DNA from 4 places in the Stenotrophomonas oahuensis genome. Region 4 is predicted to be linked to each of the others. Evidence: predicted binding sites of a transcription regulator. Region 4 holds the regulator's gene; each other region holds the start of a gene.
What was found. Region 4 encodes FliA, which starts transcription of late flagellar genes. Its sites were predicted from a motif close to TAAAGTTTNNCNNNCNNNGGCCGATAA; they were not measured.

Region 1 (2,202 bases), 640 kb from region 4:
GCCCGCTGGCCTGCCATCGGCGCAGTCATCCCCACAGTGGTCCACTTCGACCTGCAGGGTCACGTGGTCGATGCCAAAGTCTTCGTGCAATGCGCTGCCCAGCTGGCGGCGCAGGCCGTCGGCGTCCACACCGTCGGCCATCACCACATGGGCGGTAAGCGCGGGCGTGCTGGAAGCCAGTGCCCATACGTGCAGGTCGTGCACGTCGCGCACATCGGGATGGGCACACAGGCGCGCGCGCACGGCGTCGACCTGGATGCCCTTGGGCACGCCTTCCAGCAGCACGTTGATGGCTTCACGCATCAGCACCCAGGTGCGCGGCAACACCCACAAGCCGATCAGCACCGCCAGTATCGGGTCGATCACCTTCCAGCCGGTCCAGCGGATCAGCAGCGCGCCCACGATGACCGCCACCGAACCAAGCATGTCGGCCCACACTTCCAGGTAAGCCCCTTTTACATTGAGGCTTTCGCCGCTGCCCGCGCGCAGCAGGCGCATCGAGATCAGGTTGATCGCCAAGCCGAAGGCGGCGATCACCAGCATGCCGGTGGAGGCAATCTCCACCGGTTGGCGGAAGCGCGCGATGGCTTCCCACAGAATGTACGCGGCGACCACGAACAGCAGCGCACCGTTGATCATCGCGCCCAGCGCTTCCAGCCGCGCGTAGCCGTAGGTGCGGCGCGCGTCCGGGGGACGCCGACTCAACCGCACCGCCACCAGCGCGATCATCAGTGCCAACGCATCGGTGGCCATGTGCGCCGCGTCGGACAGCAGCGCCAGGCTGTTGGTCCAGAATGCGCCTACCACCTCCACCAGCAGGAACGTGCTGGTCAGCCCCAGCGCCCACCACAGCGGCTTCTCGTGGCGGATCTCACTGGGGAGGTGATCGTGGTCGTGACCCATGGCAACAGCTCCTGTGCAAGGCCTACAGGCTAGCGCGGTGGAACGTGAGGAGACTATTACGGTGTTTATAACATTGCAGGAACGACGCCCGCGGGCCGCGACCAATCGTCGCAGGTGCGACAACTTCGCCTACATCTTTGCGATCAGGCACCGATACTGATGTTTTGAGTCATAGGTCACAGTTCCGTGCACACGATATCGATGGACCGCGCCAGCCAGGCGTTGATCGCCGCCTGGCAGCTCAGCCTGCAGGAAGCCGGCGCGGAGGCGATGGCACTGATGCAGCAGATGGCCCCTGAAGTGGCTCCCGCGCTGGCGGAAAACTTCTATGCGGTACTGCTGGAAGATCCGCGCGCCGCGCGCTACCTGTCACACGATCAGGTTCGCCAGCATCTGCAACCCTCGATGCAGCGCTGGCTGCAGCAACTGCTGGTGACCATTCCGGCGTCTGTGCCCACCAGTGTGGCCGCGCAGCGGGTGATCGGTGACGTACACGCCCGCGTCGGCATCCCGGTGGATCTGGTGACCCGCGGTGCCCGCGTGATCAAGCGGCACCTGTTCGCCGAGCTGCAGGACCGCGCGCCGAGTGCCGACGTTGCCTTCCGCGCGATCAATGCGCTCAGCGCGGTGATCGACATCGCCATGGAAGGCATGACCCTGGCCTATGCGCATGCACGCGAACGCTCGGCGCGCACCGACTCGGCCTATCGCCTGTTCTCGCTGGTGCAGAATGTCAGCACCGAACGCGAGCGGCAGCGCGCCCTGCTGCTGGACTGGGAGAACGGCCTGCTGTACGCCATGGCCAGCCAGCGTGCAGAGACGGAAGGGGCGTGGCTGGCCGAATCCGAATTTGGACTGTGGTTTACCCACAAGGGCCGCCCCAGCTTCGGCGAAAGCAGCGAAACCCAGCAGATCGACGCGCTGATCAAGCGCATCGATGCGCGTCTGCCCGATGCGTTGACGCACAGCGACTTCCGTACCCGCATGCGTGCCCTGCTGCACATCCGCAAGAAGCTGGAGCAGATCCGCACCCTGCTCGGCATGCTGTTCGAGCGGGTGGGCGAACTGGACGCCGGCAGCGACGCCCTCACCCACCTGCTCAACCGCCGCTTCCTGCCGACCGTGCTGCGCCGGGAGATCGAACTGGCGAGCAGTTCGCATACACCGTTCGCCGTGCTGCTGCTGGACCTGGACCACTTCAAGGTGATCAACGACACCCACGGCCACGACGGTGGCGACCGCGCCCTGCAGCACGTGGCCGGGCTGCTGAGCCAGTTCACCCGTGGCAGCGACTACCTG
Region 2 (2,202 bases), 670 kb from region 4:
GCTGCTGTCGGTTGGGGCCCACCTGCTGCCGGTGGACCTGACCCGGGCTTGGCTGCGCGACGACGAAGGCGAGATCAACGGCGCGGTATGGGTCATCCGTGATGTCACCCAGCAGCGGGCCCGTCAGCGCGAGGCCCGACATCTGGCCGAGGTTGACCCGCTGACCGAACTCACCAACCGCCGTGGCTTCGAGGCCCACCTGCAGCAGGCCATCACCCGCGTGGCCCGGACCGGGCAGTCGGCCTCGCTGATGTTCATCGATCTGGATAACTTCAAGCCGATCAACGACAACCACGGTCATCTGGCCGGAGACGCCATGCTGTGGGCGGTGGCCAACGCCCTGCGCCACGGCGTGCGTGATTCCGACATCGTGGCACGGCTGGGGGGCGACGAGTTCGCCGTCATTCTGGCCGGCTGCTCACTGCGGCGGGCACGCCGGATCGGCACCGATCTGCTGCATTCCCTGCAGGTGCTTACCATTCCCTGGGACACCACCCGGCTGGGGGTGGGGGCCAGCATCGGCATCGCCGCCATCCACGGTGGCACCAGCGTGGATGCGGCCGTGGCCGCGGCCGACGCCCAGTGCTATCGCGCCAAAGCGCTGGGCCGCAACAACGTGCAGGTGGAAGACCCGGTGCACGGTGGGCCGGATCCGCTCGACTCGCCAGATGATGGCGGTTCTGAGTGAATCCCCGACGGGTATTTACACATGAATGAATGGGCGATATAAAACTGTGACCTGGTTTTGATATTAATTATTCATTATCACGCGAGTTTCTACTAAAGGTTATCTCAAGTTAGTCGATACCCTTCTGCGCCTGCTCCACATGGGGCTGGCTGGAGTGACGTCGTTGTTTGCCCCCGGACGTCTGCGTTGTTTCGTAGCCCATCCGCCAACCGAACATCGAGGATCGCAAAAATGCTTATCTCTGGCATGCAGATGCCGTTGACCGAACGCAGTGCCGTGGCGCTGCCAGCTTCCCCGTGGCGCGGACTGCGCGCACTGTTCCATGCCCGTCGCGATGTGCGTCGGGATCACGATGCGGCGCAAGCCCGTCATCGCGAGGAACTGGAAGCCCAGGTGACGGCGTTGCACCGGGTCCAGGCGGTGATCGAATTTGCCCTGGACGGCACCATTCTCACCGCCAATGACAATTTCCTGCAGACGCTGGGCTACACGCTGGCGGAGGTGCAGGGGCATCACCATTCGATGTTCGTAGACCCGGTCCAGGCACAGAGTGCGGAGTACCGTGCATTCTGGGAGCGGCTGGGGCGTGGCGAGTTCGATGCGGGGCAGTACCGTCGCTTCGGTAAAGGCGCGCGTGAGATCTGGATCCAGGCCTCCTACAACCCGGTGTTCGACAGCAACGGGCGCGCCTACAAGGTGGTGAAGTTCGCCACCGATATCACCGCGCAGAAGATGCAGGCGGCCGATTTCGCCGGCCAGCTGGCGGCCATCAACAAGTCGCAGGCGGTGATCGAGTTCAGCCTGGACGGCCGCATCCTGGGGGCCAACGAGAACTTCCTGGCCACCACCGGTTACACCCTGGATGAAGTACGCGGCCGCCACCACAGCATGTTCGTCGAGCCGGCGTACCGGGAAAGCGCGGAGTACCGCGCGTTCTGGGAAAAGCTGGGTCGCGGCGAATACGATGCCGGCCAGTACCGGCGGCTGGGCAAGGGCGGGCGTGAGGTCTGGATCCAGGCTTCGTACAACCCGATCATGGACATGAACGGCCGCGCCTTCAAAGTCGTGAAGTACGCCACGGATGTGACTGCCCAGGTGCGCGATGCCAATGCCCTGCAGGCGGCGGTGGCGCAGACCCGCGAGGTGGTCGCGGCCGCGCAGGCGGGCGACCTCACTCACCAGATCGCCACGGACGACAAGACCGGACCGATTGCCGAACTGTGCCACGGCGTCAATGCGCTGATGGAGACCATGGCCGGCATCATTGGCCAGATCAAATTCGCCGCCGATACCATCGCACTCGGCGCCAGCGAAATCGCCCAGGGCAACGCCGACCTTTCCCAGCGCACCGAGCAGCAGGCGGCTTCGCTGGAAGAAACCGCGGTGTCGATGAAGGACCTGGCCGATACCGTGCGCAGCACCGCCGAAAACGCCCGCCAGGCCAGCCAGCTGGCCAGTGGTGCGGTCGATGTCGCCGCGCAGGGCGGCAAGGTGGTGCACGAGGTTGTCAGCAC
Region 3 (2,202 bases), 1.3 Mb from region 4:
GCACTTCAGGCGCGGCAGGGTGTCGGGGTTGATTGCACCTTCCAGCGCGCAAGGCGCGAAAACATCCGCGTTGACGTCATGGATCTCGTCCGGCTTCACCGCTTCGGCCCCGTATTCGGTGACCGCGCGGTCCACCAGCGCGCTGTTCAGATCAGTGACGTACAGCTTGGCCCCACGGTCACGCAGCAGCTTCACGAACTCCATGCCGATGTGGCCCAGTCCCTGCACAGCGATGCTGGTCTTGCCCACTTCCTCGTGCCCCAGCTTGTGCTGCAGGCAGGCCATCAGTGCCTGCAGCGCGCCGTATGCAGTGAACGGAGCCGGATCGCCCGAGCCGCCGTGGACCTGGTGCACGCCGGTGACGTACTCGCTTTCCAGGTAGATGTTTTCCATGTCGTTGACATCGGTGCCGACGTCTTCGGCGGTGATGTAACGGCCGCCCAGCGAATCCACATAACGGCCAAAGGCGCGGAACAGCACCTCGGTCTTGTCCTGGCGCGGGTCGCCGATGATCACCGCCTTGCCGCCGCCCACGTTCAAGCCCGCCAGCGCGTTCTTGTAGGTCATGGTGCGGCTCAACCGCAGTGCATCGGCCAGCGCCTCGTCAGTGCTGGCATAGGGCCGCATGCGCACGCCACCCAGGGCGGGACCCAGGGTGGTGTTGTGGATGGCGATGATCGCCCTCAGCCCGGCGTCGCGGCTGTGGCAGAACACCACTTGTTCGTGACCGGCGGTTTCGAGGGTTTCAAATAACATGGCGACTCCGATGGGGCGAACGGCGGTCAACACCGGCGAACGTACCAGCAAAAGGATGGGCGTAAAACAAAAAAAGCGACATCGTCGGTAGCAGGAGACGGGTCGCGCGGTCGCATTCTAGAGCATTCCGATGGATGCTGCCGTCACAGGGACCGGCACCCGGGCGCAGGTGCAACTGTGACGCAGTTCTAAAGTTGTGAGCGGCCGCGCCGATGCCGTGGCAACGGTGCGTGGGCACCGGCAGGGGCTGGGTGGATCAGGTGCAGGCAGTAAATGTGATGGGTGCACAGGGTGCGGTAACAGGCCAGGTGGCGACATGCTGACGGTGACGGTCATGGTGGGGCTGGCGGTAGCCGTCGCGCTGGGAGGCTGGCTGTATCTGCGCAGGCCTGCGCCGGTGGCCGGTCCGACCCGCGCTGCCCGCGCACGCCCGACCGAGCGTTCCGAGCCCGCCCCGCGCGGGGTTCAGCCCTCGAGCGGGGAAGCCGCGTTGATCCTGCAGGCCGGGCTGCACGCCCTGGCGCTGGTACCCCGTATCGGCGGTCGGCAGGCTGCGCCGGTGGCCGACGAAACCGCGCTGCGGCTTGCGGTGGTCAAGGCGCTGGAGGCCCAGGACTGGTCCGCCCGGCATCTGCCGCGACGACCGCAACTGTTGCCGCAGTTGATCCAGACCGTGAACGACAGCGATGCCTCGGCACGTGCCATGGCCGTGATCATCGGGCAGGACCCGGTGCTGACCGGCAACCTGCTGCGCATTGCCAACAGCCCGCTGTACCGGCTGCAGGCCAGGCCGGTCGACAGCCTGCAGCGCGCCGTGACCCTGGTCGGCACCGACGGCATCCGCCAGATCATCAGCGCGGTGCTGGTGCAGCCGGTCATGCAACTGCACTGCGAGGCGTTCCCGCAATTCGGCACGGTGATCTGGGAGCATGCGCTGCTGGCGTCGCGTGCGGCGGCCGACCACGCCCGGCGGGTCACCGGGGAAGATGGCTTCGCGGCGCAATGGATGGGCCTGACCCAGGGGTTGGGCGCGGCGTTGGTGATGCGGCACCTGCTGGATGCAGGCGCGCGCCATTCCGACGCGCCGCCCTCGCAGGCGCTGGCCAGCACGCTACTCGACACCTGGACCCTGCCGGTGGCCAGCCGGATCGCTGCTGCATGGGAGCTGCCGCCGGCCGTGCATGACGCGCTGCTGCGCGACACTGACACCCCGGAGGGCGGCCTGGCCGGCAGCCTGCGCTTTGCCCGCGCGGCGGCGGCAGCCAGCCTGCTGTGCCGCCACGGTCAGATCGGGCAGGCGCAGGCCCTGGCGCTGCTGGAACAGCTGGACGACACACCGCCGCATGCCCTGCAGTGGATCTGGCGACGGCTGCATGGGCGTGGGGTGGAGACCGCTGATGGCGATGACGAATCTCAGGATGCCTGATCGGTCGACCCGGTAGCGCC
Region 4 (2,202 bases):
TAAGGTCCTGGTAGCTCTGGGTCAGCGCGATTTCGGTCAGGTTGTGGCGGATGCGGTCCAACTGCTGATCCTGCTCCGGATTCAGGCCTTCGGCACGCAACTGCTCGGTGAGCGAACGGCATTCCTCGGCCAGATCCAAAGTGCGGTGGGTGGCCTGTTCGGTCATCGCCACCACATGATCAAGGCGTGCGCAGGCGTCATCGAGCTCACCGGCTTCGGTGGGCACGGTGGGCAGTTCGCCCAGCGCCTGGCCCAGCTCGCGTGCCAGCCGGTTCAGCCCGGCCATCATCGGCTGGGTGCGCAGCGCGCCCAGCGCGTCGATTTCCCGACGCCAGCCGGCTTCGTCGCCGCTTTCCAGCGCGGCCAGGGCATCCTGCAGGCGCTGCACCAGCGCCGACTTGTCGCTGAGGGTTTCCATCAGGCGCTCGCTGCCAGTCGTTCGAAGATCTTGTCCAGCTTCTCGGACAGCGTGACCGCGGTGAACGGCTTGATGATGTAGCCGTTGACCCCGTTCTGGGCCGCTTCGATGATCTGCTCGCGCTTGGCTTCGGCAGTCACCATCAACACCGGCAGGGTCTTGAGCTTGGCGTCGGCGCGGATCGCCTTGAGCAGTTCGATGCCGGTCATCACCGGCATGTTCCAGTCGGTGACCACGAAATCGAACGGCTGGCTGTTCAGCAGCGCCAATGCGGCATGCCCGTCCTCGGCTTCGGCCGTATTGGTGAAGCCCAGATCGCCCAGCAGGTTCTTGACGATACGACGCATGGTCGAAAAGTCGTCGACGATCAGGATACGCATGTTCTTGTTCAAAGCACTTTCCTCGGTATCAAGTGTTCTCGAGGCCGGCGTCGGCCGCCTCGAAGATCTTCAGTCGGCCACGCAGGCGCAGCACCGCCTGGCCGTGGATCTGGCAGACGCGCGACTCGCTTACGCCGAGTACCGCGCCGATCTCCTTCAGATTCAATTCCTGTTCGTAGTACAGCGACAGCACCAGCTGTTCGCGTTCGGGCAGCAGGCCGATGGCGGCCCCCAGCTCGCGGCCGAACTCACCCCGTTCCAGCACCTGCTGCGGGGTCGGGCCGCCCTGGGCCACGGTATCCAGCTCGCCCTGGTCCTCGATGCGCGACTCCAGGCTGAGCACCTGGCCACGCGCGGCATCTTCCATCAGGCGCAGGTACTCGTTCAGCGGCATCTCCATCGCGGCCGCCACTTCGGTGGCGCTGGCGGCGCGGCCGGTGCTCTGCTCCAGCTTGCGGATGGCCGAGGCGGCATCGCGGGCACGACGGTGCACGGAGCGCGGCACCCAGTCGCCACGACGGATCTCGTCGATCATCGAACCGCGGATGCGGATCGAGGCATAGGTTTCAAACGAGGCACCCTGGTCGGCGTCATAGCTGCGCGACGCTTCAATCAGCCCCATCATGCCGGCCTGGATCAGGTCGTCGATCTCGACGCTCGCCGGCAGGCGCGCGGCCAGGTGGTGGGCGATGCGCCGCACCAGGTCCGAGTGCTGGGCAATGCACTCGGTGGCAGCAGCACGCTGCACCTCTTTGTATTGCGCGGCACCTTTCATGCGGCCACCCCACGCTGTTTGAGGATGCGTTCGAGGAAGAACTCGACGCCGCCGCGCGGTTCGGTCGGAGCCTGCCAGCGCGCGGTGCGTCGGGCGATTTCGGTGATGGCCTGCGCGGCCGGGCTGGACGGGTAGGCTTTGACCACCGGCTGCTGGCGCTGCACCGACAGGCGCAGCCAGTCGTCCTGCGGCACGCAGCCCAGATAGTTCAGCGAGACATCCGCCAGGAACTTGTCGCAGACCCGGCTCAGCTTTTCGTACAGCACGCGGCCTTCGTTCGGATCGCGGGCCATGTTGGCCACGACCTGGATACGGTCAACCCCGCGCTCGCGCGACAGCACCTTGATCAGCGCGTAGGCGTCGGTGATCGAGGCCGGTTCGTCACAGACCACCACCACGGTGTCCTGGGCGGCCTGGCAGAAGGTCAACACGCCATCGGTGATGCCTGCGGCGGTGTCGACGATCATGAAGTCCAGCTCGCGCTCCAGTTCGGAGAACACGTTGACCAGGCCGACGTGTTCGGCCGGCTGCAGCTCCGCCATGTGGCGGCGGCCGGACGCGGCCGGCACCACCAGCACGCCGCCGGGACCTTCCATGATCACTTCGTCCAGGGTGCAGCGCCCGGCGAC

Region 1: PDM29_RS13545 (GGDEF domain-containing protein) is a predicted target of FliA. The motif match lies at 1,034-1,060, and genes of this name have one in related genera.
Region 2: PDM29_RS19425 (methyl-accepting chemotaxis protein) is a predicted target of FliA. The motif match lies at 782-808, and genes of this name have one in related genera.
Region 3: PDM29_RS01625 (HDOD domain-containing protein) is a predicted target of FliA. The motif match lies at 946-972, and genes of this name have one in related genera.

Annotation. Positions count from the first base shown of each region.
Region 1 covers NZ_CP115541.1:3,036,064-3,038,265, reverse strand. Annotated here, with positions in the region: gene PDM29_RS13550 (cation diffusion facilitator family transporter) at 1-903, opposite strand, end outside; gene PDM29_RS13545 (GGDEF domain-containing protein) at 1,090-2,202, shown strand, end outside.
Region 2 covers NZ_CP115541.1:4,347,531-4,349,732, reverse strand. Annotated here, with positions in the region: gene PDM29_RS19430 (PAS domain S-box protein) at 1-688, shown strand, start outside; gene PDM29_RS19425 (methyl-accepting chemotaxis protein) at 920-2,202, shown strand, end outside.
Region 3 covers NZ_CP115541.1:347,583-349,784, reverse strand. Annotated here, with positions in the region: gene PDM29_RS01630 (Glu/Leu/Phe/Val dehydrogenase dimerization domain-containing protein) at 1-756, opposite strand, end outside; gene PDM29_RS01625 (HDOD domain-containing protein) at 1,073-2,182, shown strand.
Region 4 covers NZ_CP115541.1:3,673,252-3,675,453, forward strand. Annotated here, with positions in the region: gene PDM29_RS16425 (protein phosphatase CheZ) at 1-418, opposite strand, end outside; gene cheY (chemotaxis response regulator CheY) at 418-810, opposite strand; gene PDM29_RS16435 (RNA polymerase sigma factor FliA) at 827-1,573, opposite strand; gene PDM29_RS16440 (MinD/ParA family ATP-binding protein) at 1,570-2,202, opposite strand, start outside.